Linked DNA regions of Geobacter metallireducens GS-15. The protein of the gene in region 1 interacts with the protein of each later gene in a pairwise test. Links are inferred from orthologs where the notes say so. Each region holds a gene or a part of one and is shown on either strand. Other genes may lie near its edges. The genes, in order: eno and rpe.

Region 1 (3,270 bases):
ACCGGCAAAGGATCGCTTGTCGACCACAATCTTGTTGGCATAGAGCCGTTCGGCCAGGGCACGCACATGGTCCATCAGGCCGGCATCGGCCCCGAGTCGCATGAGGAGGGCTTTCTCCGCAGGTGAAAGGCTGAACCCGAAAAGCCCCCTCAGGGATTCGTCCAGCCCCACCCCCTGGGAAGGCTCGGCGGTTGCAGCCTGCTGAAGGAGAGCAAGGGCCTGTTCGACGCGTCCCACCAACTCGCCAGCCCCATCCAGTGAGAAAGCATACACGTAAGGGACAGCAGCCTCGGCCTCATTGCGCTTCTTTTCGGTGAGGAGACGGTCCTCGAGAAGATAGTCCTGGGTCGCCCTGATATCGGTAGTGGCGATATCCCCGGCCTTGTATCGTACGGAAAGGAACTCCTGGCGGGGAAGGATGAGCAGGGTGAGAACAAACGCGGTAAGAAGGAGGAGAACCCGGCGATTCCTGGCGTCCTGGCGCGGATTAGAAAAACGCTCGAGGAGATTGTTAAAGAGCCTCCCGACGGATCGAGGGAGAGAGGCACGCATTTCATTATCAGTGTTACTGCTTTGGGTGGGCATATCTAATTAATCGTATTGTTACCCTGTTGGGCACGGGAAGTGCCGTTACAGTTGCAAGGAGCATAACGTATTGAGAAAAATACTATATCGTTCCTCTCGGGGGCCTGTCAACTCCGATGACGGTCTCTCCTCCGGAACGCCGTGTCACCCCTGCCATACACATTAAAAATGTTTCCTTTCAGCATCAATTCTGATATATATTCCGCTGTTTTGCCTATGGTCGGAAGACCAAAGTACATATTTCTGCAAGGGGGCCAGAATGAGCGAAATTACCGATGTCTACGCGCGAGAGATACTCGACTCCCGCGGCAACCCGACCCTGGAGGTCGAAGTTTTCCTGGAGTCCGGCGTTATGGGAAGGGCTGCCGTTCCCTCCGGCGCATCTACCGGCGAGCGCGAGGCCCTGGAGCTTCGCGACGGAGACAAGTCCCGCTACCTCGGCAAGGGGGTCCTCAAGGCAGTCGACAACGTCAACAACATCATTGCCGAGCAGATCATCGGCATGGAAGCCACCGACCAGATCGGAATCGACCAGCGGATGCTGGATCTGGACGGCACCGAGTACAAGAGCAACCTGGGAGCCAACGCCATTCTCGGCGTGTCCCTGGCAGTGGCCAAGGCCGCAGCCGAAGAAGTGGGGCTCCCCCTCTATCAGTACATCGGCGGCAGCAACGCCAAGGAGCTTCCGCTCCCCATGATGAACATCCTGAACGGCGGCGCCCATGCCGACAACAACGTCGACATCCAGGAATTCATGATCATGCCGGCCGGCGCAAAATCCTTTGCCGAGGCGTTGCGCATGGGGGCTGAGATCTTCCATGCCCTGAAGGGTGTCCTGAAAGGTAAAGGATACAATACCGCCGTTGGTGACGAAGGCGGTTTCGCCCCTAACCTGAAGTCCAACGAAGAGGCCCTGGAAGTCATCATGGACGCGATCCAGAAGGCCGGCTACAAGCCGGGCGAGGAAGTGCTCCTGGCCCTGGACGTGGCCTCTTCGGAACTCTTCAACGATGGCGTCTACACCCTGGAGAACGAGGCCGAGCCCAAGAAAACCCCGGCCCAGATGGTCGATTTCTACGAAAACCTCGTAAACAAATACCCGATCGTCTCCATCGAGGACGGCATGGCCGAGAACGACTGGGACGGCTGGAAGCTCCTCACCGACCGCCTGGGCAAACGAATCCAGATCGTCGGCGATGACCTCTTCGTCACCAACCCCCGTATCCTCAAAGAGGGGATCCAGAAGGGGATCGCCAACTCGATCCTGATCAAACTGAACCAGATCGGCTCCCTCACCGAAACCCTGGACGCCATCGAAATGGCCAAGCGCGCCGGTTACACCTGCGTCATCTCCCACCGCTCGGGCGAGACCGAGGACACCACCCTGGCCGACCTCTCCGTGGCGGTCAACGCCGGCCAGATCAAGACCGGTTCCCTCTGCCGCACCGACCGGGTCGCCAAGTACAACCAGCTCCTGCGGATCGAGGACGAGCTCGACACCACCGCCCTCTTCCGGGGCAAGGATGTCTTCTACAACATCCGCAAGTAGTCGGGGCGGAACACCTTAGCAACACGATGAAAGGCGGGAGCGATCCCGCCTTTCATTCGTTTGGGCACCTCGCGCCCCTGAACCGCCAGCCAGTGCGAATGTGGTATACTCATCACCAATCACCATCCCTCGCAACGGAGACATGCCATGAGCTACTCACCGCTTCTGACCGACCTCTACCAACTCACCATGCTTGCCGGATACCTGGAAGAAGGGATGGCGGACAAACCGGCGGTGTTCGACATCTTCTTCCGGCACAACCCCTTCCAGGGGGGGTATGCGGTGTTCGCCGGCCTTGACACGGCCCTCGGCTACCTGGAGAACCTCCAGTTCACGGAGGATGATCTCGAGTATCTCCAGGGGCTGGAAATCTTCCGCCCCCGATTCATCGATTTTCTCCGCTCATTCCGGTTCCGGGGAAAAGTAACGGCGCCTCCCGAGGGAACAGTGGTTTTCGCCAATGAGCCCCTTGTGACCATCGAGGCCCCCCTGGCCCAGGCGCAACTGGTGGAGACGGCGCTCTTGAACATCATCAATTTCCAGACCCTGGTGGCCACCAAGGGTGCCCGAATCGTCCATGCGGCGGTGGACGGCACGGTGCTGGAGTTCGGCCTGCGCCGCGCCCAAGGGCCCGACGGGGGAGTGAGCGAAGCCCGGGCCGCCTACATTGGCGGGGTTCGGAGCACGAGCAACGTGCTGGCGGGGAAGCTCTTCGGCATCCCGGTAAAAGGAACCCATGCCCACAGCTGGATCATGGCCTTTCCCGATGAGCTGACCGCCTTCCGCGCCTATGCCGAGGTATTCCCCGACACCTGCATCCTCCTGGTGGACACCTACGACACCCTCAAAAGCGGCATCCCCAACGCCATCACCGTTGCCCAGGAACTCCGCTCCCAGGGGCACGAACTGGTCGGGGTGCGGATCGATTCGGGTGACCTGGCCTACCTCTCCCGGGAGGGACGCCGGATGTTCGACGAGGCGGGCTTCCCCGGCGTAAAGATTGTCGCCTCCAACGAGCTGGACGAATACGTGATCGAATCGATGCGGAGCGAAGGGGGCCGGGTCGACATCTACGGCGTGGGGACACGTCTCGCCACCTGCGCCGGAGAGGGGGGAGGAGCCCTGGGCGGAGTCTA
Region 2 (3,190 bases), 2.6 Mb from region 1 along the record:
CGTGACGAGAAGCAATCCGCGCCGAACGGCGCTCGACATCCTTCTGCGGGTCGAACGGGACCGCGCCTTTGCCGAGCAGCTCCTGGACCGGGAGCTTTCCCTGGGGACCCTTACGGGGCCCGACCGGGGGCTTCTGACTGAGCTGGTCTACGGGGTGCTCCGCCGCCAGGGAACCCTCGACTTTCTGGTGGACGCCTTTGCCGCCAGCCGCAGCGGCAAGCTGGAGCGGGCGATCCTGGTCATCCTTCGGCTCGGGCTCTATCAGCTCTTCTTCCTGGACCGGATCCCCACTTCGGCCGCCGTGAACGAATCGGTGAACCTGGCCAAGGCCGTGGCGCCCCGGGCCGCGGGGTTCGTGAACGCGGTGCTGCGCCGGGCCGACCGGGAGCGGGACTCCCTCCCCTGGCCCGATCGCGGGGCTGACCCCGCTGCCTACATCGCGGTGCGTCACTCCCATCCCCGCTGGCTCGTGGAGCAGTGGATCGAGCAGCTCGGCATCCCGGAAGCGGAGGAGCTTGCGGTCGCCATGGCCGAGCAGGCCCCCCTTACCATCCGGGTCAATACGCTGAAGACCACCCGAGAGGCCTTCATGGAGGAGCTTGCCGCCGCCGGGATCACGGCTGAGCCCACCGTCTGGGCGCCCCACGGGGTTCGCATCCTCTCCCGTACGGCAGTCACCACCCTTCCCGGCTTTGCCGAGGGGCTCTTTACGGTGCAGGACGAGTCGTCGCAGCTGGCGGCGTTTTTTCTCGATCCCCAACCCGGCGAGCGGATTCTCGACGTCTGTGCCGCCCCCGGGGGCAAGGCCACGTACCTGGCCCAGCTCATGGAAAACCGGGGAGAGGTCCTGGCCTGCGACATCTCGGCCAAGAAGCTCCGGCTCGTGGCCGAGGCTGCGGCCCGGCTCGGCATCGGCATCATCCGCACCATGGCCGGCGACGCAACGAAGCCCGGTGCCGGTGAGCCCCCCTTCGACCGGATCCTCCTCGATGCCCCCTGTTCGGGATTCGGCGTCATCCGCCGCAATCCCGAGGGGAAGTGGTGGAAGACCCCCGACGATCTGGCCCGTCTCGCCGCCACCCAGCGGAACATCCTCGCTGCCGTCGCCCCGAGGCTCCGGCCCGGCGGGGTCCTCCTCTACTCCACCTGCTCGACCATGGTGGCCGAGGACGAAGACGTCGTGGATGATTTCCTTTCCCGGCACGAAGATTTTGTGTTAGAAGATTTGAATGCCATTTCCCCCGATTTTCCCGGACAATTTACCGGTCGGGGGCATTTCCGGAGCTGGCCCCACCGGCACGGCATGGACGGTTTTTTCGCCGCCCGGATCAGAAAGCTCTAGCACGTGGAGGATGCAATGAAGAAGATAGCGCCATCAATTCTGTCCGCCGATTTTTCCCGGCTCGGCGACGAGGTCAGGGCCGTGGCAGCCGCCGGGGCCGACTATATCCACGTGGACGTCATGGACGGGCACTTCGTGCCCAACATCACCATCGGTCCCCCGGTGGTGGAGGCGGTCCGGAAGGTGACCGAACTTCCCCTCGACGTGCACCTCATGATCGAAAACCCCGACCGCTACATTCCCGATTTCGCCAAGGCCGGCTCCGACATCATCGTCGTTCATGCCGAGGCATCGGTTCACCTCCACCGGACCATCCAGCTCATCAAGTCCCTGGGAAAAAAGGCAGGGGTATCCCTTAACCCGGCCACCCCCCTGTCGGTCCTGGAGTATGTCCTTGACGAACTGGACCTGGTCCTCCTCATGACCGTCAACCCCGGCTTTGGGGGACAGTCATTCATCGAGGCCTGCCTGCCGAAGATCCAGGCCCTGCGGGCCATGCTCGACCGGCGGGGATGCAATGCCGAACTGGAAGTGGACGGCGGCGTGAAGATCGACAACATCGACCGGATCGCCCATGCGGGAGCCAATGTCTTCGTGGCCGGAAGCGCCGTTTTCGGAAGCAAAGATTACAAGGAAACAATAAAAGAACTAAAGCGCCGGGCAAAAGAGCCGATACTGTAACTACGTGTCGTGCACGTTATTCGACAAGCGTTTAGAAATGACAGAGTTGGTTGTCAAGCAGAGTGAACTCCCGGAGCGGATCAGGACCGCCCTGGCAAACCGGAAGCGGGTACCCATGGCGCCGGGGCCGGTTCCGGCCGCCATCCTCGTTCCCCTCTTCCTGGAGGGGGGTGAGTACCATATCCTCTTTACCAAGAGGGCGGAGCACCTGAACCATCACCGGGGAGAGATTTCCTTCCCCGGCGGGGTACGCCACCCCGACGACGGGGGCCCCCGCGAGACGGCCCTGCGGGAGACCTGGGAAGAAGTTGGCATCAGACCGGGGGATGTGGACGTGCTGGGGGAACTGGATGATTATTTCTCCATCCACAACTACCTGGTGACGCCGGTGGTGGGGATCTTCCCTCCCCGCTACCCGCTGGAAGTGAACCCGGACGAAATCGAGCGGATCATCACGGTGCCGCTGACGCATCTCCTCAGGCCGGAAATCTTTCGGGTCGAGGATTGGAACTGGAAGGGACGTACCCATCCGGTCTGTTTTTTCACGTACGAAGGGGACGAGATCTGGGGGCTGACCGCTGCCATCCTCAAGCAGTTCCTGGATCTGACGTTCCAGCGGTAACGTGTGGAGCAGGAGAAATCGCGTAGCCAGGTGCTACGGGAGCATAGGGCTGAAATGAAGAAGACAGTCTTGGTTATCGACGACTCGGACACCCTGCGGGAGGAGATCCTCCGGTCACTCCGGGGAGTATCCCTTTTCGACACCTACCTGGAGGCCGGTGACGGGCTTGACGGGTTCAAGGTTCTCCTCAACAACCGGGTGGACCTGGTCCTCTGCGACCTGGAAATGCCGCGGATGGACGGCTTCCGTTTTCTTACCATGATGCGGGCCCGGGAGGAGTTTCAGGACCTGCCGGTCATCATCCTGACGGGGCGTGAGGACCGGGACACGAAGATTCGTGGCCTTGAGCAGGGGGCTTCCGACTTCGTGACCAAACCGTTCGACACCGGGGAACTGGTGGCCCGGGTGCGGGTCCAACTCAAGATGAAGGGACTTCAGGACGAGTTGAAGCGCTCCAACGAGATGCTGCGTACCCTCTCCATCACCGATCCCCTGACCCACCTCCACAACCGCCGCCACCTCATGGAGATGGTGGATAAGGAGTT

Evidence for each region.
Region 2: the proteins of eno (region 1) and rpe interact in binary tests that used the Escherichia coli proteins (3 or more experiments, as listed by UniProt). The link is inferred for Geobacter metallireducens GS-15 from one-to-one orthologs.

The regions. Positions count from the first base shown.
Region 1 is NC_007517.1:2,680,242-2,683,511, forward strand. The notes cover bases 41-2,989. They hold eno (phosphopyruvate hydratase), read left to right. Parts: upstream 41-844; coding sequence 845-2,134; downstream 2,135-2,989. Other genes in these bases: GMET_RS11950 (HD family phosphohydrolase), read right to left, coding at 41-585; GMET_RS11960 (nicotinate phosphoribosyltransferase), read left to right, coding at 2,282-2,989. Also shown: more of GMET_RS11950, read right to left, coding at 1-40; more of GMET_RS11960, read left to right, coding at 2,990-3,270. UniProt on the Escherichia coli protein: Catalyzes the reversible conversion of 2-phosphoglycerate (2-PG) into phosphoenolpyruvate (PEP). It is essential for the degradation of carbohydrates via glycolysis.
Region 2 is NC_007517.1:80,967-84,156, forward strand. What follows is about bases 322-3,190. They hold rpe (ribulose-phosphate 3-epimerase), read left to right. Parts: upstream 322-1,357; coding sequence 1,358-2,023; downstream 2,024-3,190. Other genes in these bases: rsmB (16S rRNA (cytosine(967)-C(5))-methyltransferase RsmB), read left to right, coding at 322-1,342; GMET_RS00340 (NUDIX hydrolase), read left to right, coding at 2,061-2,645; GMET_RS00345 (diguanylate cyclase), read left to right, coding at 2,700-3,190. Also shown: more of rsmB, read left to right, coding at 2-321. UniProt on the Escherichia coli protein: Catalyzes the reversible epimerization of D-ribulose 5-phosphate to D-xylulose 5-phosphate.